2 regions of the Oerskovia sp. NPDC056781 genome follow, and region 1 is predicted to be linked to the other one. Evidence: riboswitches for the same ligand, from Rfam matches in the RefSeq annotation. Region 1 holds a riboswitch; the other holds the start of a gene.
The links. Region 1 has a riboswitch for FMN ahead of pnuC (nicotinamide riboside transporter PnuC). Riboswitches for the same ligand answer to the same signal wherever they lie in the genome.

Region 1 (14,391 bases):
TCGACGCCCACGCCGCGGGCCACGGCCGCGTCGAGCGCCGCGAGCGCCGCGGGCATGACGGCCCGGGCCGCGGCCCCGACGCTCGCGTACTGGTCGCGGATGAGCTGGTCGGCCTTCGCGGACCAGGGCAGGATCTCGGCGTCGAGCAGGACCCAGTCGGCGCCCAGCTCGTCCCACACCCCGGCCCCGTCGAGGGCCTTCGCGACGTGCTCGAGGAGAGCCTGCGCCGTCGGGCCGGAGAAGAGCGGGCGACCCGTGCGCGTGTGCGCGACCCCGCGCCCGCCCGGCTGCACGTCGACCCCGAAGCGCCGGGCCGAGGCCCCGTACGCCTCGCGGCACACGAGGACCACGGCACGCGAGCCCATGTGCTTCTCCTCGCACACGACCTGCCCGACGGCGTCGCCCGCGTACGCCGCGAACGCGTCCTCGGGGTGCTCGAGGTAGCCGGGGCGATGCGACGTCGCGACGGGGCTCATGGTCGGCGGCAGGTACAGCAGCGCGCGCGGGTCGGTCGCGAACCGGCTCATGACCTCCAGCGCCCCGGCGGCGTTCTCCTCGGGGATCGTGACGCGACCGCGCGTGCCCGTGACGACCGAGCGCCGGCCGAGCACGTCGGTCACGTCGAGGACGTCGGGGTCGCGCTGCGGGCGCGCCCCTTCAGCCCCCGCCGCGGCGGTACCGGCGTCCGGCAGGAACGGGCGCGCGGGCTCGTAGTAGACCTCGGCCGCGGGCACCGACACGAGCTCCTTCTCCGGGTAGCGCAGCGCCGACAGCTTGCCGCCGAACACGACGCCCGTGTCGAGGCACATCGTGTTGTTGACCCACTCGGCCTCGGGCGTGGGCGTGTGCCCGTAGAGCACCATGGCCCGGCCGCGGTACTCGTTCGCCCACGGGTAGCGCACGGGCAGCCCGAACTCGTCGGTCTCCCCCGTCGTGTCGCCGTAGAGCGCGAAGCTGCGCACCCGGCCCGACGCGCGCCCGTGGTACGACTCCTTGAGCCCCGCGTGCGCGACCACGAGCCGGCCGCCGTCGAGCACGAGGTGCGAGACCAGGTCGCGGCAGAACGTCTCGACGTCCTTGCGGAACTCCTCGGGCTCCTCGGCGAGCTGCGCGAGCGTCGTCTCCAGCCCGTGGCTGACGGTCACGTCGCGCCCCGAGAGCGCGCGCACGAGCTTGTGCTCGTGGTTTCCCGGGACGGCGAGCGCGTGCCCCGCCCGGACCATGCCCATCACGAGGCGCAGCACACCCGGCGAGTCGGGCCCGCGGTCGACGAGGTCGCCCAGGAACAGCGCGCGGCGCCCCTCGGGGTGCGCGGCGTCGACGGGGCGGCCGGCGTCGTCGCGCTCGATCACGTAGCCGAGCTCGGCGAGCAGGGTCTCGAGCTCGGCACGGCAGCCGTGCACGTCGCCGATCGCGTCGAACGGCCCGGTCTCGGCGCGCAGGTCGTTGAGCAGCGGCTCGCGGGAGAACGTTGCGTGCTCGATCTCGTCGACGCCGCGCAGCACGTGGACCTTGCGGAAGCCCTCACGGCTCAGCGCCTTGAGCGACGACCGCAGCGCCTGGCGCTGGCGCCTCACGACGTGGTCGCCGAAGTCGCGGTCGGGGCGGGACCGGTTGCGCGCGATCGCGACGGACTCGGGCACGTCGAGCACGATCGCGACGGGCAGGACGTCGTGCGCCCGCGCGAGCGCGACGAGGTTCTTGCGCGCCGCGGACTGGACGTTGGTCGCGTCGACGACCGTCAGGTGCCCGGCCTCCAGGCGCTTGCTCACGATCGTCTCGAGCACCTCGAACGCCGCGGCCGTGGCCGACTGGTCGTTGACGTCCCCCGAGACGAGTCCCCGGCAGAAGTCCGACGAGACGGCCTCGAAGGGGCCGAAGCGCTCGCGCGCGAACGTCGACTTCCCGGACCCTGACACCCCGACGAGCACCACGAGCGAGAGCTCGGGGACGGTCAGGACGCGCGGTTCCCCGCTGGCCACGCGCTGCTCGGTCATGCCCCTGCCTCCGTCGATCGCGTGAACAGCGCCATCTGGGTCGGCGCCCCGAGCGCTCCCGGCCCCACGTCCTGCGGCCCGACGTCGCGGAACGTCACGGCGTACCCGTGGCGGTGCGCGACGCCGTCGGCCCAGGCCTGGAGCTCGGCGCGCGTCCACTCGAAGCGGTGGTCGGCGTGCCGGTGCCCGTGTTCCTCGAGCGACGGGTACAGCGCGTTGTACTCGACGTTGGGCGTCGTGACGACGACCGTCCCCGGCCGCGCCTCGGCGAACACGACCCTTTCGAGCGCGCCCAGGCGCGGCGGGTCGACGTGCTCGATCACCTCCATGAGCACCGCGGCGTCGAAGCCCGCGATCCGCTCGTCGCGGTACGTGAGCGAGGACTGCACGAGCCTCACGCGCTCGCGCTCGGCGTCGCTCGCGTCCTCCAGGCGCAGGCGGGTCGCAGCCTTCTCGAGCTCGCGCGCGGCGACGTCGGTGCCGAGCACGCGCGTGAAGCGGCGGTCGGCGGCGAGCAGGCGCAGGAGCGCTCCCTCGCCGCACCCGAGGTCGACGACGCTGCTCGCCCCGACCTCGTGCAGCGCCGAGAGCACGGCCTCGGCGCGCTGCCGGGCGAGCGTGGGCGCCGCGGTCCCGACGGCGTCGCTCCCCGTCTCCGGGACGTCCCCCTCGGCGGTGCCGTCCTCTGGTGGCGCGCCGCCGTCGAGCGTCACGAGCCGGTCGGTCGCGTCCTCGACGTACCGGCGCTGGTGCGCGAGGTAGCGGCGCATGATCTGATCCCGCTCGGGGTGCTCGGCGAGCCACCCCGCGCCGGCGCGCAGCAGCTTGTCGACCTCGTCGCCAGTGACCCAGTAGTGCTTGACGTCGTCGAGCACGGGCAGCAGGACGTAGAGGTGGTGCAGGGCGTCGGCGAGGCGCACCGTACCGCTCAGGCGCAGGTCGACGTAGCGCGAGTCGCCCCACTCGGGCACGGTCGGGTCGAGCGGCTCGGGCGTCGCCTCGACCGTCCAGCCCAGGGGCTCGAAAAGGCGCTCGGCGAGCCGTGCACCACCGCGGCAGGGCAGCGCGGGGACGTGGATCTCGAGCGGGACCGGGCCGTCCGCGAGCGCCTGCCGGGCGTCGCAGCGTCCGGTCATCGCGGTGCGGAACACGGCGCCGAGCGCGACCGCGAGCATCGAGGAAGCGGCGTAGGGGCGGTCGTTGACGTACTGGGCCAGGGAGAAGGCGTCGCGCCCGCCGAACCGCTTGTTGCGCACGATCCCCACGGGGTCGACCTCGAGCAGCAACGCGACCGTGCAACGGGCGGCGTCGGCCTCGGGGTAGAAGACGTGCGCGGTGCCGACGGGCAGGTCGAACGACTGGGCCCGCGCCGGATGCTTGTGCAGCAGGTACCCGAGGTCGGTCGCGTCCAGAAGGGCTCCGTGCTCGACGGACCCGGCCGGCGAACCGGCGGTCGTCGTGAAGGTGACCAGCATGCTGTGCATGCTCCCACGGGGGCGCAACGGATTTACGCTGGAGGTGGTCCGTGCGTCCGCGCGTCGACGACGACCGCGAGCGCCGGGTCCTCGACGGACGGAGCAGTCATGTCCACGACACCGCAGGTCCCGGCCAGCGAACCTGGCAGCCCCGGCGGCCCCGGCGGCCCCGGCGGCCCGACGGGCGAGGGGCCGGGAGCCGACGAGTTCGCCGAGCGGTTGTTCGCGTCGGCGCTCGGCGCCCTCGACGTCTTCTCGGTGTACCTCGGCGACCGGCTGGGCTGGTACCGGTCGCTCGCGGCCGACGGCCCCGCGACCTCGGCCGAGCTCGCGGCCCGGACGGGGACGCAGGAGCGGTACGCGCGCGAGTGGCTGGAAGGCCAGGCGGTCGCGGGGATCCTCGCGCTCGCGGCGCCCGACGCGCGCGGCCCTGCGGAGGGCGACGCCTCGTCGTCGGGCGTGCCGGAAGACGCCCGACGACGCTACGCCCTGCCGCCCGGCCCCGCCGAGGTGCTGACGGACGAGCACAGCCTCGCGTACCTGGCGCCGCTGCCGCGACTGTTCGCGGCCGTGGGGCGCACGTTCGACGAGCTCCTCGACGCGTACCGCGACGGTGGCGGGGTGTCGTGGGGGCGCCTCGGCGCCGACGCGCGCGAGGCCCAGGCGGACCTCAACCGGCCGTGGTTCGAGCACGAGCTGGCGGGGGCGCTCGGTCGGGCGCCGGACCTGCACGCGGTGCTGTCGCGGCCCACCGCCCGCGTCGCGGACGTGGGCTGCGGGGCGGGGTGGTCGACGGTCGCGCTCGCGCGCGCCTACCCGCAGGCCCGGTTCGACGGGTACGACGTCGACGGCCCGTCGATCGACATGGCCCGCGCGAACGCGCAGGCCGCGGGCGTCGCGGACCGTGTGGCGTTCCACGCCGCGGACGCCGCGACCCTGCCCGCGGACGTGCCGCTCGACGCTGCCTTCGCGTTCGAGTGCATGCACGACATGCCGCGCCCGGTCGAGGTCCTGTCCGCGGTCCGGCGCGCCGTCCTGCCCGACGGCGCCGTGGTCGTCATGGACGAGGCCGTCGCCGAGGAGTTCGCCGCGCCAGGAGACGAGGTGGAGCGGCTCATGTACGGCTTCAGCCAGTTCGTGTGCCTGCCGGACGGGCTGTCTTCCTCGCCGTCGGTCGGCACGGGCACGGTCATGCGGCCCGCGACGCTCGAGCGGTACGCGCTCGACGCCGGGTTCGAGCGCGTCGAGGTGCTGCCCATCGAGGGGTTCAGCTTCTTCCGGTTCTACCGGCTGCACCACTGAGCAGCCGCCCGCAGCCGGGCGCCGCTCAGCAGCGGGCCGCTCCCCTAGGCTGTGCTCCGTGGCGCCGCCCCGGGGCCAGGGGCAGACGACGATGGCCAGGACGAACCGCGCGGAGCCCGACGAGCCCCGCACGACGGGGTCGGTGTCGTCGTTCGTGGGTGTGCTGGTCGGCCTGCCGACCGCGGTCGCGGCGATCGTCGCCGTCTTCCTCGACCTCCCGGACGCCGTCGTGTGGACGTTCGCCGGCCTGTTCGCCCTCGGTCTGATGGCCGCGGTGGTCGTCGACGTCGTCCGCGCAGTCCGTGGTCGTGAAGGGGCGTGGCGCGCGCTGTGGGCCGGGGTGAGCTCCCCGTTCCGCTACGCATTCGGATGGCTGAGGGTCTTCCCGACCTTCTAGGCCGGGCCGCCGGGGCCGCCAGGGCCGCCAGGGCCGCCAGGGCCGCCAGGGCCGCCAGGAGCACGGTGGTACGGGCCATATCGTTGCGGGGTGACGGACGCACGGATCGCTCGGCAGTTCATGGCGCTCACTTTTCTGATCGCCTATGGGCTCTCCGGTGGGCTGATCGTGGCGGCCCGCTTCGGCTACGAGGTGCACAACGTCGTCACGACGGTTCCTGAGCTCCTGGCGAACGTGCCGTTCTCGATTTACATCCTTTCGCCCGCGATCGCCTCCTACGTCGTCCTGCGAGCGAACCGCAAGGTCTCGGGTCTCTGGGAGTGGGTGAGGGGCGTGTTCTCCGCCCGGGGCCGCCCCGCGGGGTACCTGTTCGCCTTCTCGGCGCTCGCGGTGTACTTCTCGCTCCACCTGTTGGTCTCCGGTCCTTCCGCGCATGCGGTTCCGTGGTTCATGTTCTTCCTGTCGCTGCCGGGCAATCTCGTCATCGGCGGCATGGAGGAGGCCGGCTGGATGACCGCGCTGCAGCCCGGGCTCGCCCGACGGTGGGGATTCGTCACGTCCTCGCTGGTGGTCGGGGTCGTCTGGCTCCTGTGGCACGTGCCGCTCTTCTTCATCCCCGGCACGAACCACGAGTCCGGCCTGATCGACTTCTGGATGTTCGCGGTCCAGATCATGGCGTTCCGCTTCCTCTACGGCGCGATCTTCAGGGTGTCGGGCAGGAACGGGGTGTTCCTGTGCATCCTCAGCCACACGGTGTTCAACGCCGCCAGCTTCACTCTCGGCATCCCGCCGACGACCTGGGCGGGCACCCTCACAGCCAATGCGGCAGTGGTGGTCCTTGCCCTCGCATCGGTCGTGGCTTCCCGCAGACTCGGGACGAGTCGGCGATGGCAGGTCTCGCGCTGAGCGCCTCGCCTGTCCTGCGTCGGACGGCCCTTGCTTCTGCTGTTCCGATCCGGAGTCGCAGCGACCGCTGAGACCCGTCCCCTTCGACAGGGTGCCGGAGCGCGCCCCGGCTGGCACCCTGGCCAGATGATCACCGAGCTGCACGTCGTCGACTGGCGCCGCCGCGTCCAGCACCTGTACGCGCACGTCCGCGACCTGGCGGTCGACGACCCCGCGGCCGCGCACGAGTACTGGGTCGCGTCGCGCGACGACCTCCTGGCCGAGCACCCGGCGTCACCGATCCTGCCCGAGGACCGGCCCGGCTTCACCGGGGTCCCGGTCGGTCCCTACGACGCCGCGCTGCGCTTCGAGGTGCCGCTCGTCAACGACCCTGCGCGCGGCACCTCCGACGCCGCCCGCCTCGACGTCCCCACGGGCACCGACGGCGTGGTGCCGTTCGAGCGCGTCGGGCGCCTCGACCTCCCGGGCCTGGGGTCGCTCGACGTGTGGGCGCTGCGGTCGTACGGCGGCGGGCTGTTCGTGCCGGTCAAGGACCCCTCGCCCGCGACGTACGGCGGCGGGCGCTACCTGCTGGACACGATCAAGGGTGCGGACCTGGGGTCCGCGTCGTCCCGTCAGGGGCCCGACGGCGACGCGCCCCTGGTCGTCGACCTCAACTTCGCGTACAACCCGTCGTGCGCGTACGACCCGGCGTGGGCGTGCCCGCTCGCGCCGCCCGGGAACACGCTCACGGTCGAGCTGGCGTGCGGTGAGCTGGTGCGGGCCAGGGGCTAGCGGCCGCCCGGTCTCCTCGACGGGTCACGTCGACGGGCCTACCACCCGCCGAGGTAGACCCGTGCGGCCGAGGTAGACCCCGGGGAGGTCTATCTCGCGCGTACGGGTCTACCTCGGCCACCGGAGCTCAGCGCACTCAGCGCACTCAGTGCACCTCAGTGGAGCAGCGTCTTCAGCCCGATGATGACCAGCCCGAACGCCGCCGCGACGGCAGTCTCCGCGGTCAGCGCCCAGCCCCGCACCCCCGCCCGGTGCGCCGCGAGGTGACCGACCACCCCCAGCATCAGCACGGTGAACCACAGCGCGATCAACGCGGAGTCCGTGACGCCCAGCCCGAACAGCCTCCCCACCAGGAAGACCACGAGCGCCGGCACCCCGCCGATCAGCACCCACACCTCTTCCGACGACGCGAGCCTCAGCCGCTCGGCGATGGTGTGGTCGGAGTCGCGGAAGCGGCCGCCGATCGCCGACACGTACACGTGCGCGGCCCAGTACCCGACGAGCACGCCCGCGACCGCGAGGATCACGAAGTCGCTCGACGCGTCGTGCGTGCTGGAGACCGCGAGCATGAACCCCGAGACCACGGCCCCGTACAGGAAGTCCGCGGGGCCGCCGCGAGCGAACCGGTCGCTCAGGGCGTCCCGCTGGGCGTGGTGGTCGACGCTCTTCCACGAGCGCGCCGCGCCCTCACCGCCCTCGACGCGTCCCTCGTCGGGCCTGCCCGTCCCGGCCTCGTCGCCGTCCGTCATCCGCGTCGCCTCTCGGTCGTCCCCGCCTGCCGCCGCCTCTCTCGTCACTGTAGCGACGCCGTCGGGCCTCCCGCGCGCTGACCTCCCGCCGCCCACCTGACGAACGCAGCACGCCCACCGTCCCTCGCCGCTCCTCCCCTGCCGCGCGCGCCGTGTAGCGTCCCGTCCATGAGTGCCGCACGAAGCAACACGCACGCGCAGGCGGTGGACGCGGCGATCGAGCTGTTCACCCGCAAGGGCTACGAGCAGACGACCGTCGAGGACATCGCCGACGCCGCGCAGATCAGCCGGGCCACCTTCTTCCGCCGTTTCCGCTCCAAGGAGGACGTGGTCTTCGCGGACCACGAGCTGCTGCTGGACGCGGTCGTGGTCCTGCTCGGCGAGACCCGTCCCGCGGCACGCGGCGTGAGCCCCGAGGAGCTCGAGAACGTCGACCCGTACGTCGAGGTGTGCCGGGCGGCGCGGCTCGTGTTCGACCACCACGTGGGTCAGCGCGAGACGTCGGTCGCGCGGCACCGCCTCCTGCAGGACGTGCCCGCGCTGCGCGACCGCGAGCTCGTGACGACGCACCGCTACGAGCGCGCGTTCACGTCCTACCTGCGCGACTCGCTGCCCGCGGACACCCGCAACTCGACCGCGTCGGTCGCGTTCGCGGCATCCGTCGTCGCGGTGCACAACGCGATCCTGCGCCGCTGGCTGCGCGACCCCGACCAGGACCTGCGCCCCGAGCTCGAGGAGGCGTTCGCGGACCTGCGCCGCGCGGCCCGCAACCCCGTCGGCCCGACGGCGGAGCCCGCCACGGCGTCCCCGTCACCCGTGCGGGCGCCGGGTGCCGTCACGCCCGCCCGGCGCGTCGTCGTGACCGTGCTCGACGCGGACACCGACCCCGACGACGTCGCTCGGGCCGTGCGCGACGCGCTCGCCGACGAGAGGTAGCCGCCCGCCCGACCGGACCGCCCGAGCCCCCGCGAAGGCCCCGGGAATGCGCGAGTAGCATCAGAGGTTGCAGCACACAGCAAGCAGTACGCACGAACGTGCTCCGGGGTCGGTGCAATTCCGAGCCGGCGGTGACAGTCCGCGACCCGCGCCCACGCGCGGTTGACCTGGTGGAACTCCAGGACCGACGGTGAAAGTCCGGATGGGAGGAAGCACGTGCGGCGCGGCCGTCCCGGCCTGGTCGGGCACGACGATCCGTCGAGCCCCATCGAGACCGACGGGACCGGTCCGTCGTGGTGCGCGACGCCGTCGGGCCGCCCGGACAGGGCCCCGACCCGCCGCCCGCCCTCACCCCGGAGCCGTCGCGCCCGGGACGACGAGGAAACACCCCATGGACCTGATCCACGCGCTCTTCGACGCGCAGCTCACGATCGGCGACCAGCACCTGCTGTGGCGCGAGATCGTGGGCAACGGGTTCGGGCTGGCGTCCGCGCTCGGCGGCATGCGCCGCAAGATCTGGGCGTGGCCCGTGGGGATCGTCGGGAACCTCCTGCTGCTCACGGTGTTCCTCGGGGCCGTGTTCGCGACGCCCAACCCCGTCAACCTGCTCGGCCAGGCCGGGCGGCAGGTCATGTTCGTCGTCGTGTCGGTGTACGGGTGGGTGCAGTGGCGCCGGACGCGCGACCGCCTCGGCGACGCGGACGCCGACAGCCACGGCGTGGCGGTCGAGCCGCGCTGGGCCTCGTGGCGACAGCGTGCCTTCCTGGTCGTCGCGCTCGTGGCCGGGACAGCGCTCCTGACCCCGATCTTCCGCGCCCTGGAGTCGTACGAGCCCGTGTGGGCCGACGCGTGGATCTTCATGGGCTCGCTGCTCGCGACGTACGGCATGGCCAAGGGCTGGGTCGAGTTCTGGCTGATCTGGGTCGCGGTCGACGTCGTGGGCGTGCCCCTGCTGATCGACGCCGGGTTCTACGCGTCGGCGTTCATGTACGTGTTCTACGGGGCGTTCACGCTCGTGGGGTTCTTCGTGTGGTGGCGCATCGACCGGCGCTCGAAGGCCCTGCTCCTCGCGGGCACCTCCGCTACCGCGTCTCCCACCGCCACGCCCAGCGGGCAGGCCTGATCAGGCCCGACGCGCCACCTCTTGCGTCCCGGTGGTCCGGGCGGATACTCGAAGGTGCGCCCCTGCTCGCGCGGGGCGCACCACGTCCGGGCCGTCCAGGCCCGATGGCAGGCCGTAGCCGGGGACGACGCGGCAACGCGGACGATTGCGACGGAGAAGGCGACACCATGACGACTCGACTCAACCCGTACCTGAACTTCCGGGACGACGCCCGTGCAGCGATCGAGTTCTACCGCGACGTGTTCGGCGGCGAGCTGACGATCAGCACGTTCGCCGACTTCCAGGCGGCGGACGACCCGGCCGACGCGGACAAGGTCATGCACTCCCAGCTCGAGGCGCCGAACGGCCTGGTGCTCATGGCCGCCGACACCCCGAGCTCGATGGAGTACTCGTCGGGCTCCAGCATCTCGGTGTCGCTCAGCGGGGAGCAGGCCGACGACGCCGAGCTGCGCGGCTACTGGGACAAGCTGTCGTCGAGCGGCAACGTGACCGTGCCGCTCGAGGTCGCGCCGTGGGGTGACGCGTTCGGCATGTGCGTCGACCGGTTCGGTGTGAGCTGGCTCGTCAACATCGCGGCCGCGCAGGGCTGACGTCCCACCCACGCGAGACCGAGGCTGCTCGCGCGCCCTGCGCCGCGCGCACACCTCACCCCGCGGACGTGCGGCGGCGGTAGTCGTCCCACGACCTCAAGGGCGGCTGCGACGCCTCGTGCGAGACGGCGTCCGACCCGACGGCCGACGCGAGACGCAACGAGTGGTCCGTGGGCAGGCCCGCAGCGAGGGAGAGGGTCAGGGCGGCGCAGAAGGCGTCCCCCGCCCCGACGCTGTTCACGACCTCGGTGCGGTAGGCCGGCACCCGGAGCGTCTCCACCCCGTGCTCGACCAGGGCCGCCCCGTCGCCGCCGTAGGTGACCACCACCCGCCGCGCCGACGCCACCTCCGGCATCGCCGCGTACTCGGTCTCGTTGACGATGACGAGGTCCGCACGGGCGATCAGCTCGCTGGGCAGGGTGCGCGCCGGCGCGGCGTTGAGCGCGACGTAACCGGGGAAGGCCCTCGCAGCTGCGACGACGACGTCGAGCGGGATCTCGAGCTGTGCGAGGAGGACGTCGGAACCGCCGAACCCCGACGACGGCAGGCGGACGTCGCCGTTGGCTCCCGCGCAGACCGCGATCTGGTTCTCCCCCGCGGCGTCGACCACGATGAGCGCCGTCCCCGTGGGGGCGCTGACGTGCGCGACGTCGTCGGTCCCCACCCCTGCCTCCGCGAGCGCCGTGACGAGTCCCTGGCCGGCGTCGTCCGTGCCGACCGCCCCGACCATGCGGGTGGGCGCCCCGAGCCGGGCCGCCGCGACGGCCTGGTTCGCGCCCTTGCCTCCTGGCTGGGCGGACAGCACGCCGCCGCCGACCGTCTCCCCGGGCCCGGGGAGACGGTCGGTACGTGCCGTGACGTCGTGGTTGATGCTGCCGAGGACGAGGATCCGGGGCAACGCGGGTGCGGTCGGCACGAGAGCTCCTTCGAAGGGTGGGGGTCAGGCGGTGGACGTCTGGACGATCGCGAGCGGCCCCGCCGCCGGCGACACGACGACCTTGGCGAGATAGGCGGGGGTGCCCGAGAGCTGGGCGGTCTGGGTCAGGACGAGCACGGGGTCCTTGGCCTTGAGGCCGAGGAGCTGCCCTCGGGTGGCCCCGACCGTCCCGACCGCGACGTCGCACTCAGCCGCTTCGAAGACGGGGCCGAGGTCCGCGACCATGAGCCGCAGCAACGTGCCCTCCCGCTCGGCGTAGCCCTCGACGCGCGCCGCGAGCTCTCTGGACACGTCGGAGAGGTAGCGGCCGGCCGGGAGGTGCTCCTGGATGATCGCGACCGGGTCGGTTCCTCGATAGGCGACCGACTCCCGGAACCACATGTTCGCCGCGGCGTCCACGTCCAGCTTTCGCGACGTGAAGTCGGTCGTGGGCTGGAGCCCGAACTCGTGGGTCGCGATGCGCACGGGTTCGTCGAACGTCGACAGGACCTGCTCGAAGGTCCGCAGACGCTCCAGCCCGACGCTCGGCAGCCTGTTGACGACCGTCCGTCCGACACCTCGGCGCGTCACGATCAGGCCGTCCTCCTCGAGCAGCATGAGGGCCTCCCGGACGACGGTCCGGCTCACGCCGAGCATCGTCCCGAGCTCGGTCTCGCTCGGCAGCAGCGAGCCGAGCGTGAACTCGGAGGACCGGATGGCGTCCGCGAGCCGTGAGTAGACCGCGACGCGAAGAGGTTGTCCGGGAGCCGCCGTGACCGGTCGCGCGAAGGCCTCGGGGGTGTCGGTCGTGGTCATGGTGTCCTTCCAGCGGCAGGAGTCGGCGTCCTCGCCAGGTTAGTGGTGCGCGGACGTGCCGAGCCCGTGCGGGGGTACCGGCCCGTGCGTGCGCGGCCCCGCAGGGCCACGCACGCACGTGGTGCCGTGCGCTCAGGCGGACACGCTCGCGTGCTGGAGCAGTCGGTCGACGAGGTGCGGGGCGAGCGGCTCGCTCGTCGAGAGCACGACCCGGACCCGTGCTCCCGGGTGGTCGACCTGGCCGAGCCGTTGTCCGCGCAGGTCGCAGAGGGTCTGCCCGCGGCCGGGCCCGCCGGTCGCGTCGACCACGACGGGCACGCGAGGGGCCGACGACGCAACCACACCTCCGACGGCGACGGCCGCCGCGAGCGGGTCGTGCAGGGCGGACGCGCGCCGACCGAGCTCGGGGACGTGGAAGTCGAAGTAGACGTCGAGGATGCGTCCGACGGTCTCCACGAACGGGTCGCCCGACGTGAGCAGAGCCTGCCGGTGCTCCTCCTCGAAGGTGTTCTCCATGGTGACGTCCAGCGGCACGAGCGTGACGTCCCACGGTGCCGAGAGCACGAGGGCCGCGGCCTCGGGGTCCCCCGCGACGTTCGCCTCGGCCACCGCACTGACGTTCCCGGGGACCAGCGCGGCCCCACCCATGATCGTCACCTCGCGCACCATGCCCGGCAGCGCCGGCTCGAGCTCGAGAGCCCTCGCCAGGTTGGTCAGCGGGCCGACGGCGACGATCCGGAGACGGCCCTCGTGCGCCCGGGCCAGGTCCACGAGGAAGGCGGCGGCGTCCTGCCCCTCGACCTGGCGCTGCGACGGCGGGAGGTCGACGTCGCCGACCCCGTTGTGCCCGTGGATGTGCGGGACCCCTCCGCCGTAGGTGCTCGTCAGCCGGTCGTGGGCGCCGAGCGCGACGGGGACGTCCGGACGACCGGCGAGGTCCAGGAGGTCGAGCGTGTTGCGGGCGGCCTGGGCCGCGGCGACGTTCCCGCTCACGGTGCCGACGCCCACGAGGTCGATCTCCGGCGAGGCGAGCAGATAGGCCAGGGCGAGGGTGTCGTCGACGCCCGTGTCGCAGTCCAGGTAGAGGGGTTGGCGGGGGGGGTTCATGAGTTCTCCGGTCGGGGGGTCGAGGGGTCGGGGACGTGGCGGGACGCGGTGCGGACGATCATGCGGGTGCGTCCGCCTCGGGGCGCGGGGCGATGAACCACGACGCGACCAGCGCGAGGGCCGTGATGCCGACCGAGATCCACAGGCCGGTCGTGTAGCCGGCGCTCGTGCCGCGTGCGATGAAGGGGGCGACGACGCCGATGCCGATGCTCGCTCCGAGTCCGAAGGAGGCACCGTTCAGCCCGGGGAGCGCGGACGGGGCCTCCCGCGGCGAGAGGAGGACTCCCAACCCGTTGACGGTCGTCAGGACCAGTCCGTTGTAGCTGACGCCCAGGACGGCGACCATCGCGGCGACGACCCACGGGTTGAAGGTCAGCGTCGCGACGACCGCGAGCACCACGAGGCTGATGGTCATCCCGACGCGCAGCACCTTGATCCACCCGAAGCGTCCTGCTAGCCAGCCCGCCACGGGCGCGGTCACGACCCCGATGAGCGCAGCCGGCATGAGGTAGACCAGGGCCGAGCGGGAAGCGGTCATCTCGAAGCCGGGCGCACCGCCCTGGCTCAGGAGGACGACGCTGAAGTTGATCACCGCGAAGATCCCCGCGAGCGCGAGCGTCGTCGTCGCGATCAGCGGCCAGACCTGGCGCGAGCGCAGGTGCTGCACCGCGATGAGCGGGGATGCGTGGCGCTTCTCGAGGCGCCAGAAGACGCCGAGCGCGACCGCGGTGACCGCCAGGAACGCGAGCGCCACGGGCGACAGCCAACCGAGCGCCGACCCCTGCGAGACGAAGTACGTCATGCCGATCAGACCGACGGACAGCGCGGCGGCGCCGGCCCAGTCCATCGACCCCTTCTCGGCACGCGGCGGGTCGACCTTGGGCACCACGGCCAGGACACCGACGAGGCCCACGAGGCCCACGACGAGCACCACGAGGAAGATCGACCGGTAGCCGTAGGCGTCGGTCAGCAGCCCGCCGACCCAGCCGTCGATGCCTCCGACGCCCCCGTTGACCGCGGTGATGATGCCGAGCGTGACGCCGAAGACCTTCACGGCCATCGCCTCGCTGAGGATCACGTAGGCGAGCTGGAACGTCGCGGCCGAGGCGCCCTGCAGGACGCGCCCGACGAGGAGGACGGGAAGGCTCGGGGCGAACAGGCACAGCAGCGTGCCCACGGCCAGCACGCACAGGACGATGACGAGCACGCGCCGCCGACCGATGAAGTCGGCCCATCGCGCCAGGACCATCCCGGCGACCGAGCCGGCGAGGAAGAAGAGCGAGGACACCTGCGCGATCTGGCT
Region 2 (14,391 bases), on a different contig from region 1:
CGTCGAGGAGGAAGCGCGAGCCGACCGAGGGACCACGCTGCATCACGAGCAGCGCCGAGTGTCGCGGCAGCGCCGAGATCGCGGCCTGTTCCTCGGCGGTCAGACCACCGGGCTGCGTACCCTCTTCGATCGGCAGCTCGATCCGCCCGAACGTGACGGTCGTGTCGCTGCCTCCCCGGCGTGGCTCCGCAGATTCACCTGGAGTGGTCATCTCGCCTCCTCGGGAGTTCTTGACGCATTCAGAGCAAAATGCGTTGGGACGGAAAGGTGCTGCACGATCTCCCGCGCCCTCAGGAGGGTCGGGGATGCGGGCAATACCCGTCCAACCCGTCCAACCTACCCCGCCGGGTGGCTCGGAGAAAAGTATCCGCCCACGTCACGAGCCCCGAGGGGTCAGTTTCCGCCCTCCGCGGGCACGGGCGTCGCGAACTCGGGGGCCTCCGGCTCCCGCGTCGACGAGATCGTGATCAGGTCCTCCTGGGTGATCTTCGGATTCGCGCCCTCGTTGCGGACCGACGACATCGCACCGCCGGGAATCTCGAGCGCGGTCTCGAGAGTCGACGGGTCGCCGATGGCCTGCCACTGGTAGGGGGACGAGATCCTCTGCCCGTCGACCACCATCCCCCGGCTCGTCTCCTCGAAGTAGCTGCTCGTGACCAGGCGGATCCCGTTGACCTCGACGACCTCCACGCCGGCGTTGCGGAGCTCCTCGAGGATGTTGAAGAGCTTGCTCGCGGGGATCCGCTGGTCGGTCTCGGTGATCGTCAGGGTGATCCCCGGCCCCTCTGCGGGCAGCCGACCCGAGAGGATCCCCTGCGTCTGCGACTGACGTTGCGCGAGCTCGAGGGCCGCGCGCTGCTGTCCTGACCCCGAGCTCAGCTCGTCGCGAGTGTCCTGGAGCCCCTGCACGCGGGACTCGAGATCGTTCGCGCGTTGGGTGACGTCGTCCAGGAGGCGGACCAGGTCGCTCTGACGCAGCGACGAGAGCTGCTGCTCCTGCGTCTGGCTCACCTGCACGGCCAGCGCGAACCCGAGCAGGGCGCACAGGAGACCGGCGAGGAGCTGGGAACGGGTCACCGTCGGCCTCATGGCACGACCGAGCTTCGCCCAGCCGCCCGAGGAGCCGGTGCCCGCCCCCGCGGGGACGGTGGGAGAGCCTCCCGTCGCCTCATGGCGCCCGTGCGGCCGGTCCGGGTCCGAGAGCGGAGACGTCGCGGTCGGGGAAGGGGCAGGGGGCTCGGTTCCGGCATCCGCACCGAGACCGACGTCCGTGACCGTGGGTGCGCCTTGCGTCTGGCCCTCGGTCGGGAGTGCGCCCGGCGCTGACGCGTCCACCGTCGCAGGCTCGCCGCCGTCGCCGGGCTGGTCGGCGACGTCCCGCGGCACGTCGGACTCGGTCCGGCTGTGACCGCTGCCGGCCGTGACGGGTGCCGGGACGGACGCCATGTCGTCCGTCTCGCGTGCCTCGGGCGTCTCGACCGTCGAGCCGACGGTCGACGGTCTGCCGTCCGGCGTGCCCTCTGCGCGTCCCGCCCCAGGAGCGGCGTCGCCGGCGTCGTCGTGCTCAGCGGGATCCACCGGAGGGACGACGGGCGCAGGAGGTGCGTCGGGCTGCGCAGCATTGGGTGTGCCGGGAACCTCGGCCACGGCGTCGACGGCGTCGGGCTCGCGCGGCTCGCCGGGAGAGGTCTCGTCCGCGTCGGCGGGGAGTCCGGGCGGCACTGCGGCGTCCTCGTCGAGACGCTCCGTCTCCCCGGCGGCGACGTCGGCCTCGTGGGGTGGAGCCGCTTCGGGGTTCTCGGGGTCCGCGGGACCGCTGGGGGTCGAATCCGTCGTCATCGCGCCCCCTAGGCCTTGAACAGGTGCCGACGAATGGCGGCGGCGTTGGAGAAGATGCGGATCCCGAGGACGACGACGACGCCCGTCGAGAGCTGCGTGCCCACTCCGAGCTGGTCTCCGAGGAACACGATAAGGGCCGCGACGACCACGTTCGAGAGGAACGAGACGAGGAAGACCTTGTCGTTGAAGAGCCCGTCGAGCATGGCGCGCAGACCGCCGAAGAGCGCATCGAGCGCCGCGACGACCGCGATGGGCAGGTAGGGCTGCAGGGCGACGGGGACAGTGGGTTGGAGCACGAGCCCCGCCACGACTCCGAGGACCAGTCCGACGACTGCGATCATTCCGTGCTCTCCTGCCCTGCGAGTGAACTGTCGGCTCCGGTGGGACCGGTCGTCGACGCGGGGCTCTCCGTCTCCCCCGTCGACGCGCCGTCCTCCCCGGTCGGCGCCTCAGGCTCGTCACCTGTGGCTGCCGTGGAGTCTACGGCGTGCGCGTAGAACAGACGTTGGATCCCGTTGCCCGGCAACGAGAGCTTGCTCTGTGCGATCCGGCTGTACTGGATCCCCCACGTCGAGCTGATGGTGCTCAGGTACCCGGGGGCCGCCGAGCGGGCGAACTCGGTCTCGAGCGTGGCTGGGTCCCCGATCGCCTCGACCCGGTAAGGGGCGATCAAGGGCTGGAGGTCCACGAGGATCGCCTCGCCCGCGCTCCGGACGGCACTGAGGGGCGTGAGGCGCTGCCCGTTGATCGCGATGGCCTCCGCGCCGGAGGCCCAGAGCGAGTTCACCACGCGCTGCAGGTCACCGTCCTGCACCTTCTTGTTGTGGGACTGGTCGTCCGCGCCCACCCCCTCCGCGGCGTCGTTGAGCGTGATCACGAGCCCCGGACCGGTGACCGCGATCGACCCGTTGGAGACGCCGTCGGTCTGGAGCGTCTCCAGCAGGAGGGGGTCGACGTCGGCGAGGGCGTCCGTCTGCAGGGTCTCGATCTCCTCGCTGAGGGCGGTGGCCTGCGCGGACAGCGCGTCGACGTCGTCTCGCCGGCTCACGATCTCCTTCTCGAGCACCTTGCGCGCCTCGATCGCGGCACCCTGAGGCGCGCGCAGATCGATCGTCGCTGCGGCCGTCACGAACCCCAGCAGGATCGCGAGCGCGGCGACGAGGATCCAGGTGCGGGTCTTGCGGGGTGGTTCGTCCCCTGCCGCGCGTCGTGCGGCGGCCTCGGCGTATCCGGCGTCGAGCGGGCGGTCCATGACCTCGGTGAGGAGGGTCATGGACGCGTCGAGGGCCGGCTTCCCGTGTCGGGAACCGTGCGCGTCGTTGCGGGGGGCGGAGGTCATCCTGCGGCCGTCTCCTGGGGGTCGGTGCGGGGTGCGACGAGCTGACGGGTCTGGCGGATGTACTGGACGCCCGCGAGCCAGTAGAGGCCGATGCCCCATCCGGTGAAGGCCCAGCCGATGATGGAGGCGGTCGCACCCAGGGCGCCGGGGGCCTCGGCCAGCAGGAGGAGCGGAAAGGCGTAGAGGAGCGCGAAGGTCGCCGCCTTGCCGACGAAGCTCACGGGGAGCGGGCCGTACCCGTGGCGGGTGAGGACGGGCAGGAGGCACAGGAGGGTGACGTCGCGGAGCAGGATCACGACGAGGACCCAGAGGGGGACGACGTCTCTCCAGGCGAGGCCGACGAGGGTGACCAGGATGAAGAGCCGGTCGGCCGCCGGGTCGAGCATCTGGCCGAGCTTGGTGACCTGGTTGAGGCGTCGGGCGAGGATGCCGTCGAGCCAGTCGGAGGCTCCGGAGATCGCGAGGACCGCGAGCGCCCATTCGTCGTTGCCGCGGACGATGAGGACAGCGAAGACGGGGACGAGGGCGAGCCGGAGCAGGCTGATGACGTTGGGGATCGTGAGGATGCGTGAGCTGACCTCTTGATCTGCTGCCACGCCCACCGTCCGTTGCTCCGTGCGTCTCGCGCGTCCTGTTGCTGTCTTCATCCTACGGTGGGCCATCCTAGGGCCGGGCGGGTGCGGGGCGCTGGCATTTCGTGGTCCCGGCGGGGCGTTGTGGCCGGTTCTTCCGGTTCGCACGGTATGGACGGTGGGTGGCGTGCGCGACAGGTGCGGTGGGGAGCTGGGCGCCGGGGCGTTCAGTTCCGCGCGTCGGAGGCAGGCGGGGCTGCGAGGCCTCTGTGCTCGACGTCACCGGGCGCTCGTTCCCCCTCGGGGGCGGGCGTCGCGTAGACTGGCGGCACAATCTGGAGTTCGTCGCTGTTCCCGCGTGTTCGTGTGAGTGTGGCCCGCCGCTGTTTGTGCGCGGGCGAGTCACCGGTGTGTGTTCGGGAGTGCGGCCAGTGGAGAGCCGACTTGGCGACCACGCGTAACTCCCACCCTCAGCGAAACGGTTGAACACATCTCCATGTCTCTTGACACCTCTGCGCCCTCGCACGCCCTCGACCAGGTCGAGGTCGCCCAGACGCCGGCTCCCGCCGAGCAGTCGGGCCCCACGTTCGCAGACCTGGGTCTGCCCTCGAACATCCTGAAGGCCGTGACGGACCTTGGCTTCACGATCCCCTCCGCGATCCAGGAGCGCGCGATCCCCGCGTTGCTCTCCGGGCGCGACATCACGGGCGTGGCCCAGACCGGTACGGGCAAGACCGCCGCGTTCGGCCTGCCGATGCTCGCCGCGATCGACCCGAACCTGGGCCGCGTCCAGGGCCTGGTCCTCGCCCCGACCCGTGAGCTCGCGATGCAGGTGGCCGAGGCCATCGAGTCGTTCGCCAAGCACGTGCCGGGCATCGAGGTCGTCGCGGTCTACGGCGGTTCCCCGTACCAGCCCCAGCAGCGCGCGCTGCAGCGCGGCGCCCAGATCGTCGTCGGTACCCCCGGCCGCGTGATGGACCACCTGGAGCGTCGCAGCCTCGTGCTCGACGACATCCGCTACCTGGTCCTGGACGAGGCGGACGAGATGCTGCGCATGGGCTTCGCCGAGGACGTCGAGAAGATCTTCGGACAGGCTCCCAAGGAGCGTCAGGTCGCGCTGTTCTCCGCGACGATGCCGGCTCCTATCCGTCGGGTCGCCGCCCAGCACCTGAACGACCCGGTCGAGATCGCGGTGACGCGCCAGTCCTCGACGGTCACGTCGGTGCGCCAGACGTACTCGGTCGTGCCGTTCCGTCACAAGACCGGCGCGCTGGTGCGTGTTCTCGCGACCTCGGACGCCGACGCGGCGATCGTGTTCACCCGTACCCGTGGCGCGGCCGAGGAGGTCGGGTCGGCTCTCGTCGAGCGCGGCATCTCGGCGGCCACGATCTCTGGTGACGTGGCGCAGAAGGACCGCGAGAAGATCGTCGAGCGTCTGCGCTCCGGCGCCCTGGACGTCCTGGTCGCGACCGACGTCGCGGCGCGTGGTCTGGACGTGGACCGCATCGGCCTGGTCGTGAACTTCGACCTACCGGGCGAGCCGGAGGCGTACGTGCACCGCATCGGCCGCACGGGTCGTGCCGGTCGTACGGGCGAGGCCCTGAGCTTCGTGACCCCGGGCGAGCGCAACCGCCTGAAGTTCATCGAGAAGACCATCCGCGCGAGCCTCGAGGAGGTCGACGTGCCCTCCCCCGCGGACGTCTCCGCGCACAAGGCTCGTCGCATCCTCGGGCAGGTCGCCGAGCGTCAGGCCGCCGGTCGCCTGTCGATGTACCGGGACCTGGTCGCGGCGCACGTCGCGGAGTCTGGCATCGACCCGATCGACCTCGCGTCCGTCCTGGTCGCCCTGTCGGTCGGTGACGACGGCCCCAAGGCGCGCGAGGAGCAGGAGCTCTTCGAGGCTCAGCGTGCCGAGGCGAAGAACGCGCGCCGTGAGCGCGAGTCGCGCCCCTACGGTGACCGCGACGCGCGTGGCCCTCGTGAGGGTGGGCGTGGCGGGGAGCGCGGCATCCGTCGTGACGCCGTCGGTACCCGCTACCGTCTCGCCGTCGGGCACACGCACGGGGCTCAGCCGTCGGGCATCGTCGGCGCGCTGACGAACGAGGGTGGCCTGAACGGCAAGGACCTGGGCAAGATCGACATCTTCCCGAGCTTCTCGCTGGTCGACATCGCCACGCCGCTCGACGCCGCCACGATCGACCGCATCTCGCGCGCCCGGGTCGCGGGCAAGTCCTTGCGCATCCAGGTGGACCAGGGTGCGCCCCAGGGTGCCCGTGGCCCGCGTGCGGGTGGCTCGGCGCCTCGCTCGGGCGGCTACTCCGGTGGTCACTCGGGCCACGGCCCGGCCGGTCGCTACGACGAGCGCGGCGAGCGCGGCGCCGAGCGCAAGGCTCCCCGGTTCCGCGCCGGCGAGCGCTGAGCGCACCGACGGGTCCTGAGCAGGACCGCTGAGCACGACGTGAGGGCCCCCGGAACCACCAGGTTCCGAGGGCCCTCTCTCGTTGCGGGGTCGGGCTCCTGGTGGGTGCTGGCGTGAGCGGGGTCCGGTGCCCGACGGCGCCGCGTCAGTCCTCGTGCGCCTCGCCGTGGGCCGCGACGAGTGCCGCCAGGCGCGCCGCCTCGCTCTCGCTGCGCCGGGCCCCGTCCGCACGTTGTATGCCCATGACCGCGAGCGCCTTGCCGTCCGACAGGTCGAGGCGTACCCAGGGGTCGCCGGGGCCGAAGCGCACGGAGACGACCTGGGGCCAGTCGAGGCGGCGGGTGAAGACGATGTTGTGCACGGTGAGGTGTTCGGGGGTGACGGTGGCTCGTACCTGGCCGAGGCGCCACAGGATGAGGGCGCAGAAGGCGCCGACGCCGATCGTGGCTGCCTTGTTCCAGCCGGAGTCGGTGCCGGGTCCGGTGGCGACGAGGGCGACGAAGGTGCATCCGGTGAGGATCACGAGGGCGGCGGTGTAGGCGACGGCGGTTCCCCAGCGGGGGCGGAAGGGGGCGTAGGGGTCGCCGGGCAGGTGTTCGGGGGGTGCGACGTTGCTGCTCACGTTCCTATCCTCCCCCTGTCTGTCCTGCGTGGGTCGTCGGCCCGTGCCGGGAGACGGCGCTGCCCGGGTGCCGGCGCGGTGATGCGCGGCGCCCGGGCAGCGTGGTGCTGTGTCCGGCTCCAGGGGCGTGCGGGGCCGCTCGGGCGGGTCCGGGCCCGGGCGCCCCTGGAGGAGGGCTCAGAGGCGGCAGGCGTGGATCGAGGTGACGAGGATGGCGCGTGCCCCGACCTCGTAGAGGGCGTCCATGAGCTTGTTGGTCTGGTCCCGGCGCACCATGGCGCGCACGGCCGCCCAGTCCCGGTCGTGCAGGGGCGAGACGGTCGGGGACTCGAGGCCGGGCGTGAGGGCGACCGCGGCCTCGACGAGGTGCGCGGGCACGTCGTAGTCCATGAGGACGTACTGGCGGGCCGTGAGGACGCCCAGCAGGCGGCGGGTGAGCGTCTCCAGGCCGGCGGAGACCTCGTCGTCGGTCACGGAGGCCGGGCGGATCAGGACGGCTTCGGACTTGAGGATGGGGTCGCCGAAGACCTCGAGGCCTGCCCCGCGCAGGGTGGTGCCCGTGGACACGACGTCGGCGACGACGTCGGCGATGCCGAGCTGGACCGCGGACTCGACCGCGCCGTCCAGGTGCACCACGGAGGCCGTGACGCCGTGGGTGCGCAGGTGGTTCTCCACCAGCACCTCGTAGGACGTGGCCACGCGCAGTCCTTCGACCTGGTCGAGGGACGTGATGGTGCCCACGGGGGCGGCGTAGCGGAACGTGGAGCCGGCGAAGCCGAGCTGCATGTGCTCGACGGCCTCGGCGCCCGAGTCGAGCAGGAGGTCGCGGCCCGTGATGCCGGCGTCGACCGTGCCGGTGCCGACGTACACGGCGATGTCGCGGGGGCGCAGGAAGAAGAACTCGACGTCGTTGTCCGGGTCCGCGAGCACGAGCTCACGGGTGTCGCGGCGCTGGCGGTAGCCGGCCTCGCGGAGCATGTCGACGGCGGGCTCGGACAGGGAGCCCTTGTTGGGAACGGCGATGCGGAGCACGGGGTCCTCGCGTTTCTAGGGGAGTTCGGGGACGGGGCGGTCAGGGTGACCGATCACCCGGTCGGCGCGCCGGCGACGGCGGGCGCTCAGGGACGGACGGTGGACGACTGCGGACGACGGACATGCGTGAGGGAAGCGACCCGGTGGCCTGAGCCTCCGTGCGCCTCCCCCTGGACCCGGACCTGGCCGGGTTCACAGATGCTTGTACACGTCCTGCAGGGTCAGGCCCTTGGCCAGGAGCAGCACCTGCACGTGGTAGAGGAGCTGGGAGACCTCCTCGGCCGTCTTGTCGTCACCCTCGTACTCGGCCGCCATCCATACCTCGGCGGCCTCCTCGACGATCTTCTTCCCGATCGCATGGACACCGGCATCCAGCTCCGCGACCGTGCCGGAACCGGCGGGTCGGGTGGTGGCCTTCTCGGTGAGCTCGGCGAACAGCCCTTCGAACGTCTTCACCCGACCAGGGTAGTCGCCCGGCGGTGGGCGGGTGGACCTGTCCCGCCCACCGGTCACCGGGCGACCGCGGCGCCCCTTCGGTGCGTGTGCGTCGAGGGGCGCCGCGCCGTCGGGCCGTCAGCACTCACAGGTCTCGTAGCGCCACGACCGTCGCGATGGCCGCCTCGACGGCCTCCGCGCCCTTGTCCTCCCGGGAGCCGGGCAGCCCGGCCCGGTCGAGGGCCTGCTGCTCGTCGTCGCACGTGAGCACCCCGAAGCCGACGGGGACCCCGGTGCGCACCGAGACGTCCGTCAGGCCGGCCGCGGCGGCCGAGCACACGTACTCGAAGTGCGGGGTCCCGCCGCGGATCACGACGCCGAGGGCGACGACGGCGTCCGCGCCGTGCTCGGCGGCGCGTGCGGCCGCGACGGGCAGCTCGAACGAACCCGGCACGCGGATCTCGGTGACGTGCGAGACGTGCGCGGCCGCGAGCGCCCGGCGGGCGCCCGCGAGGAGGCCGTCCATGACCTCGGTGTGCCAGCTGGCGGCCACGACGGTGATCCGCAGCCCGGTGCCGTCGACGGTGATCTGGGGTGCTCCTGCGCCGCTCATCGGTCGCTCTCCTTCGTGGTGGGGGTGGTGTCGGGGGTGATCTCGAGGCTGTCGAGGAGGTGGCCCATGGCGACCTTCTTCGTCATGAGGTAGCCGTGGTTGTGCTGGCCGTGCCCGACCTCGAGCCGGTGGGCGTCGGTGACGTCGATGCCGTGCGCGGCGAGCCCGGTGACCTTGGCGGGGTTGTTCGTGAGGAGCGTGACGCGGTGGAGGCCGAGGTCGTGCAGGATCGCGGCCGCGGCCCCGTACTCGCGCCGGTCGACGGGCCAGCCGAGCTCGAGGTTGGCCTGGACGGTGTCGAACCCGGCGTCCTGGAGCTCGTACGCGCCGATCTTGGCGAGCAGGCCGATCCCGCGTCCTTCGTGCCCGCGCAGGTACACCACGGCCCCGCCCTGGGCGGCGACGCGTTCCATGGACGCCTGGAGCTGGGGGCCGCAGTCGCAGCGCAGCGACCCGAACGCGTCCCCGGTCAGGCACTCGGAGTGCACGCGCACGAGGGGCGCGACGGGGGCGCCGTCAGGCCCGGTGCCGGCGGGGGCGCCTCCTCCCGCCGGGACGGCGACGGGCACGAGGGCCACGTGCTCGGCCCCGGTGCGCAGGTCGCGGTACCCGTGGACGCGGAAGTGGCCGTGCGCGGTGGGCAGGTCGGCCACGCTCGTGGCCTGCACGCGGGGCACGAGCGTGGGCTGGGTGTCCTGCTCGGGGACCGCGGGGTCGTGCTCGCGGCGCCACGCGATGAGGTCGGCGATCGTGATGAGCACCAGCCCGGCGTCCTCGGCCGCCCGGGCCGCGTCGTCGAGCCGCATCATGGTGCCGTCGTCGTTGACGAGCTCGGCGATGCCCCCGACCTCGCCCGCCCCGGCCAGGCGCACCAGGTCGACCGCGGCCTCGGTGTGCCCGGCACGGTGCAGCACCCCTCCCGGGACGGCACGCAGGGGCAGGACGTGCCCAGGGCGGATGAGGTCGACCGCGCCCGAGGCCGGGTCGGCCAGGACGTGCAGGGTCCTGGCGCGGTCCGCGGCGGAGATCCCTGTCGTGACGCCCGTGGCGGCGTCGACCGTGACCGTGTACGCCGTGCGCCGCGGGTCCTGGCTGTGGGGGACCATGAGCGGCAGGTCCAGGGCGTCGGCCCGCGCTGCCGGCATGGGTGCGCACAGGTAGCCCGAGGAGTGCCGGATGGTCCACGCCACCCACTCGGGGGTCACGGTCCCGGCCGCGAAGACCACGTCGGCCTCGTTCTCGCGGTCCGGGGAGTCGGCGACCAGGACGGGACGCCCGGCACGGATCGCGTCGAGGGCCTCCTCGACGGTGCCGGTCCGGACGTGCCCGGGGTGCTCGGGAGGGTGGGGGGTGGCGTCGCCGGGACGGTCGGCGTCTGGCTGGGGGGTCATGGCGGTGCTCATTCCTGTGCTGCGCTGGTCCTGGGGGCGTCCGCCGGGCCTGCGGCACCCGCGGGCGCGGCGGTGTCCGCGAGCGCCCGACCGTCCGGGTCTGCCGGGCGGGTGGCGGCACCGGTCGTGAGGAGTCGCTCGACGTACTTCGCGAGGACGTCGACCTCGAGGTTGACCCGGTCACCGGGGGCCAGGGAGCCGAGGATCGTGGCCTCGAGCGTCGTGGGGATGAGGGACACCCCGAACGAGGTGTCGTCCACGTGGGTCACCGTGAGGGACACGCCGCTGACGGTGATGGAGCCCTTCTCCGCGACGTAGCGCGTCAGGCCCGGGGGCGCGGACAGGACGAGGTCGTCCCACCGCTCCCCCGGGGCCCGGCTCACGAGGGACCCGACGCCGTCGACGTGGCCCTGCACGATGTGCCCGCCCAGGCGCGTGTCGGCGCGCACGGCCCGTTCGAGGTTCACGGGCGACCCGGGGCGCAGGTCGCCCAGGGCGGTGCGGCGCAGGGACTCGGGCATGACGTCGGCCGTGAACGTGCCGTCCTGGCCCACACCCGTGACGGTGAGGCACACGCCGTCGACGGCGATCGAGTCGCCCAGGTGGGCGTCCGAGGTGGCGAGGGGGCCGTGCACGGTCAGGACGGCGTCGGAGGTCTCACCCCCGGGGAACGCGATCTCGCGGACCGTGCCGATCTCTTCGACGATTCCGGTGAACATCAGCTCTCCTGTTCGAGGGTGGTGCGGTGGGTCGTGCGGGGGGTGCGGGCCGGGCCTCCGGGTGCAGGCGGCCCCGGCGCAGGCAGGTCATGGGCGAAGCGGTCGGGTGCGGGAGGCACCGACGGCACGGCGGGCGTGGTCCGGGCCACGACCAGGACGTCCTGCCCCAGCCGCCGCACGTCGTGCGTGACGAACCGGGGGGCGCCCGCGAGCGTCGTCACACCCAGGTCGCCCACGGCTCCCAGGCCCGCCCCCAGGAGCACGGGCGCGAGGTACGCGTGGACCTCGTCGACCGCGCCCGCCGCGAGGAACGCCGTCGCCAGCCCCGGGCCGCCCTCGACCAGGACGTGGCGCACCTCGCGGGCGGCCAGCTCCGCCAGGACCGCGTGGACGTCGTGCGTGCGCACGTGCAGCACGGGCCCGCCCCCGTCGTCCGTCCAGGTGCCCCCCGGCGCGAGCCGCACGTGCGGGGGAAGGTCACGGAGCCCGACGACGACGCGCAGGGGCTGATGCTCGGCAAGCCCGGGCTCCGGCCCGACCACCCCACCAGCGACGCGCAGGCGCTGATGCTCGCCAAGCCCGGGCTCCGGCCCGACCGTGGCGCTCGCAGGAGACGTCGTGCGCGCCGTGAGCGACGGGTCGTCCGCGACGACGGTCCCGGTGCCCACGAGGATCGCGTCGACCTGCGCCCGCACCCGGTGGGCGTGCTCGCGCGCAGCGGGCCCCGTGATCCACTGCGAGGTGCCGTCGGCGGCCGCCACACGCCCGTCGAGGGTCGAGGCGAGCTTGAGGGTCACGTAGGGGCTCCCGCGCCGCACGGCGACCAGCCACGGCCCCAGGAGGCGCTCCCCCTCCGCCTCGCGCAGCCCGGCGGCCACCCGGACCCCGGCCGCGCGCAGGCGCTCGCCTCCCCCGGCGGCGACGGGGTTGGGGTCGGCCACGGCGTAGACGACCTCGGCGACGCCCGCGTCCAGCAGCGCCTGCGCGCACGGCCCGGTGCGCCCGGTGTGGTCGCACGGTTCGAGAGTCACCACGGCCGTCGCGCCGCGCACGTCCACGCCGCGCTCGCGGGCGTCGGCCAGGGCAGCGGCCTCGGCGTGCAGGGTGCCCGCGCCGCGGTGGAAGCCCTCGGCGAGCACCACCCGGGGCGAGGCGTCCACGGGGCCGGGGGCGGCGGCGTCGGGCAGGGAGTCCGACCGGCGGGGCGCGGGGCCCAGCAGGACGGCGCCCACGCGCGGGTTGGGGCCGTGCACGGGGCCCCGCGCGGCCAGCTCGAGCGCGCGCACCATCGCGGCGTCGATCGTGAGTGTGGGCCTGGCGCCCATGCGTCCTCCTCCCGGTGAGCACGACGCTCCGGGGTGAGGGGGTCGACGACGTCACGGGACCCGAGGGTCCACGGACGTCACGACACCACGGCACAGGGCTCCGCCCCGCGCCGCCACGTACTTCCTCCCATCCGGACTTTCACCGTCGGTCCTGGAGTTCCACCAGGTCAACCACGCCGAGGCGTGGGTCGCGGACTGTCACCGCCGGCTCGGAATTACACCGACCCCGGAGCACGTGTGTGCGTACTGCTCGTTCTGCTGTCGTCGGGAGCCGGGCCCGCGCTGAGGGCGCTGCGTCCGGCGTCTCGTCTCCACCCAGCATGCCACACCGGCATCCCCCGGCAGGAACTCGATCCGGTCCGTCCCGCGAGCCGGAACGACGTGAACGGCTGTGAACGGCTCATGGATGCGGTGACCGCCCAGCGGCGCGCCGGGAGCGAGCTGCCGGACGGTCGGTCGCGGTCAGTGCGTGTGCTGGTCCGCGAGCGCCCGCAGGGCCGCGATCTCCTCGGGGACGTTCTCGGCCCCGTACACGGCCGAGCCGGCGACGAACACGTTGGCGCCGGCCTCGGCCGCGCGCTCGATGGTGGCGCGCGAGATGCCGCCGTCGACCTGGACCCACACGTCGAGCCCCGCCTCGGACACGGCGTCGCGGATGCGGCGGACCTTGGGCAGGACGCCCTCGATGAACGACTGGCCGCCGAAGCCGGGCTCGACGGACATGACCAGGAGCATGTCGAACTCGGGCAGCAGGTCCAGGAACGGCTCGACCGACGTCGCGGGGCGCAGCGCGAGCCCGGCGCGCGAGCCCAGGCGGCGCAGCTCACGGGCCAGACGCACGGGGGCCGTGGCGGCCTCGGCGTGGAACGTGACGGACGCGGCGCCGGCCTCGGCGTAGCCGGGGGCCCAACGGTCGGGGTCGGCGATCATGAGGTGCGCGTCGAGCGGCACCGGGGACACCTGGGCGAGGCGCTCGAAGATCGGCAGCCCCAGGGTCAGGTTGGGCACGAAGTGGTTGTCCATCACGTCGACGTGCGCGTAGTCGGCGGTAGAGATCGCGCCCAGGTCGCGCTCGAGGTTCGCGAAGTCGGCGGACAGGATGCTGGGGGCGATGAGTGCGGACATGGGCACCAGCCTAGAGGGCGCCCGCGCGCCGCGCGGAGGACGCGCGACGGCCGGGCCGGGTGGCCTTCACCACCCTGCCCGGCCGCCGCAGGGGCGTCTCAGGCCCGACGGCGCAGCAACGTCAGGTGCATCGCGTCGGTCCCGTGGACGTGGGGCCACAGCTGCACGTCGGTGCGGTCCGCGAGCGGGATGTCGTCCCCCGCGACCTGCCGCACCGCGGCGGCCGCGTCGAGGACCTCGACGTCGTCCCGCCCGGCCAGGACGTCCTTGACGACGAGCTGGGTCTCCGCGAGGTGCGGGGAGCAGGTGACGTACCCGACGACCCCGCCCGGGCGCACCGCGTCCAGGGCCGAGCCGAGGAGCTCGCGCTGCAGCGTCGTGAGGGTCGCGATGTCCCCGGGGGTGCGGCGCCAGCGCGACTCGGGGCGGCGGCGCAGCGCGCCCAGGCCCGTGCAGGGGGCGTCGACGAGCACGCGGTCGTACGCGCCGGGCTCCTCGACCCCCACCTGGCGCCCGTCACCGACCTGGACCCGCTCGACCGCGTCGGCGGGCACGGCCGCGAGCGCCTGCTCGACCAGGCGGGCCCGGTGGGGGGCGACCTCGTTCGCGACGACGCGTGCGCCCTGCTCGCCCGCGAGGGAGGCCAGGAGCGCAGCCTTGCCGCCCGGGCCCGCGCACAGGTCGAGCCAGCGCTCGTCGGGGTTCGCTGCGCCGTCGGACCGGGGGTGCGCCGCGCCACCTGCGCCGCCCGCCGAGGGCACGGGGAGCGTGGGGGTCGCCGCGAACGCGAGCGTCACGAGCTGGGAGCCCTCGTCCTGGACCCCGGCGGCGCCGTACCGGACCGCGGGGATCGCGGCGGGGTCCGAGCCCGACAGGACCAGGGCCGTGGGCGTCCAGCGCCCGGGGGTGGTCGTGGCGTCCCCGCGCACGTCGTGCTCGACCTCGCCCGCGAGGCGTTCG

Region 2: another riboswitch for FMN. It lies ahead of ribD (bifunctional diaminohydroxyphosphoribosylaminopyrimidine deaminase/5-amino-6-(5-phosphoribosylamino)uracil reductase RibD); the one in region 1 lies ahead of pnuC (nicotinamide riboside transporter PnuC).

What each region holds. Positions count from the first base shown of each region.
Region 1 covers NZ_JBHUAD010000016.1:15,004-29,394, forward strand. The annotation lists gene ACFRCR_RS02840 (polynucleotide kinase-phosphatase) at 1-1,997, opposite strand, end outside; gene ACFRCR_RS02845 (3' terminal RNA ribose 2'-O-methyltransferase Hen1) at 1,994-3,472, opposite strand; gene ACFRCR_RS02850 (class I SAM-dependent methyltransferase) at 3,581-4,774, shown strand; gene ACFRCR_RS02855 (hypothetical protein) at 4,833-5,171, shown strand; gene ACFRCR_RS02860 (CPBP family intramembrane glutamic endopeptidase) at 5,262-6,077, shown strand; gene ACFRCR_RS02865 (DUF1684 domain-containing protein) at 6,204-6,851, shown strand; gene ACFRCR_RS02870 (hypothetical protein) at 7,007-7,600, opposite strand; gene ACFRCR_RS02875 (helix-turn-helix domain-containing protein) at 7,769-8,536, shown strand; FMN riboswitch at 8,631-8,756, shown strand; gene pnuC (nicotinamide riboside transporter PnuC) at 8,928-9,659, shown strand; gene ACFRCR_RS02885 (VOC family protein) at 9,827-10,249, shown strand; gene ACFRCR_RS02890 (ribokinase) at 10,305-11,165, opposite strand; gene ACFRCR_RS02895 (GntR family transcriptional regulator) at 11,190-11,981, opposite strand; gene ACFRCR_RS02900 (nucleoside hydrolase) at 12,114-13,088, opposite strand; gene ACFRCR_RS02905 (MFS transporter) at 13,147-14,391, opposite strand, start outside.
Region 2 covers NZ_JBHUAD010000022.1:6,294-20,684, forward strand. The annotation lists gene ACFRCR_RS03655 (FHA domain-containing protein) at 1-211, opposite strand, end outside; gene ACFRCR_RS03660 (DUF881 domain-containing protein) at 394-1,839, opposite strand; gene ACFRCR_RS03665 (small basic family protein) at 1,848-2,180, opposite strand; gene ACFRCR_RS03670 (DUF881 domain-containing protein) at 2,177-3,178, opposite strand; gene ACFRCR_RS03675 (CDP-alcohol phosphatidyltransferase family protein) at 3,175-3,774, opposite strand; gene ACFRCR_RS03680 (DEAD/DEAH box helicase) at 4,247-6,169, shown strand; gene ACFRCR_RS03685 (PH domain-containing protein) at 6,315-6,791, opposite strand; gene hisG (ATP phosphoribosyltransferase) at 6,969-7,823, opposite strand; gene ACFRCR_RS03695 (phosphoribosyl-ATP diphosphatase) at 8,016-8,279, opposite strand; gene ribH (6,7-dimethyl-8-ribityllumazine synthase) at 8,404-8,871, opposite strand; gene ribB (3,4-dihydroxy-2-butanone-4-phosphate synthase) at 8,868-10,262, opposite strand; gene ACFRCR_RS03710 (riboflavin synthase) at 10,271-10,981, opposite strand; gene ribD (bifunctional diaminohydroxyphosphoribosylaminopyrimidine deaminase/5-amino-6-(5-phosphoribosylamino)uracil reductase RibD) at 10,981-12,306, opposite strand; FMN riboswitch at 12,420-12,545, opposite strand; gene rpe (ribulose-phosphate 3-epimerase) at 12,769-13,431, opposite strand; gene ACFRCR_RS03725 (RsmB/NOP family class I SAM-dependent RNA methyltransferase) at 13,530-14,391, opposite strand, start outside.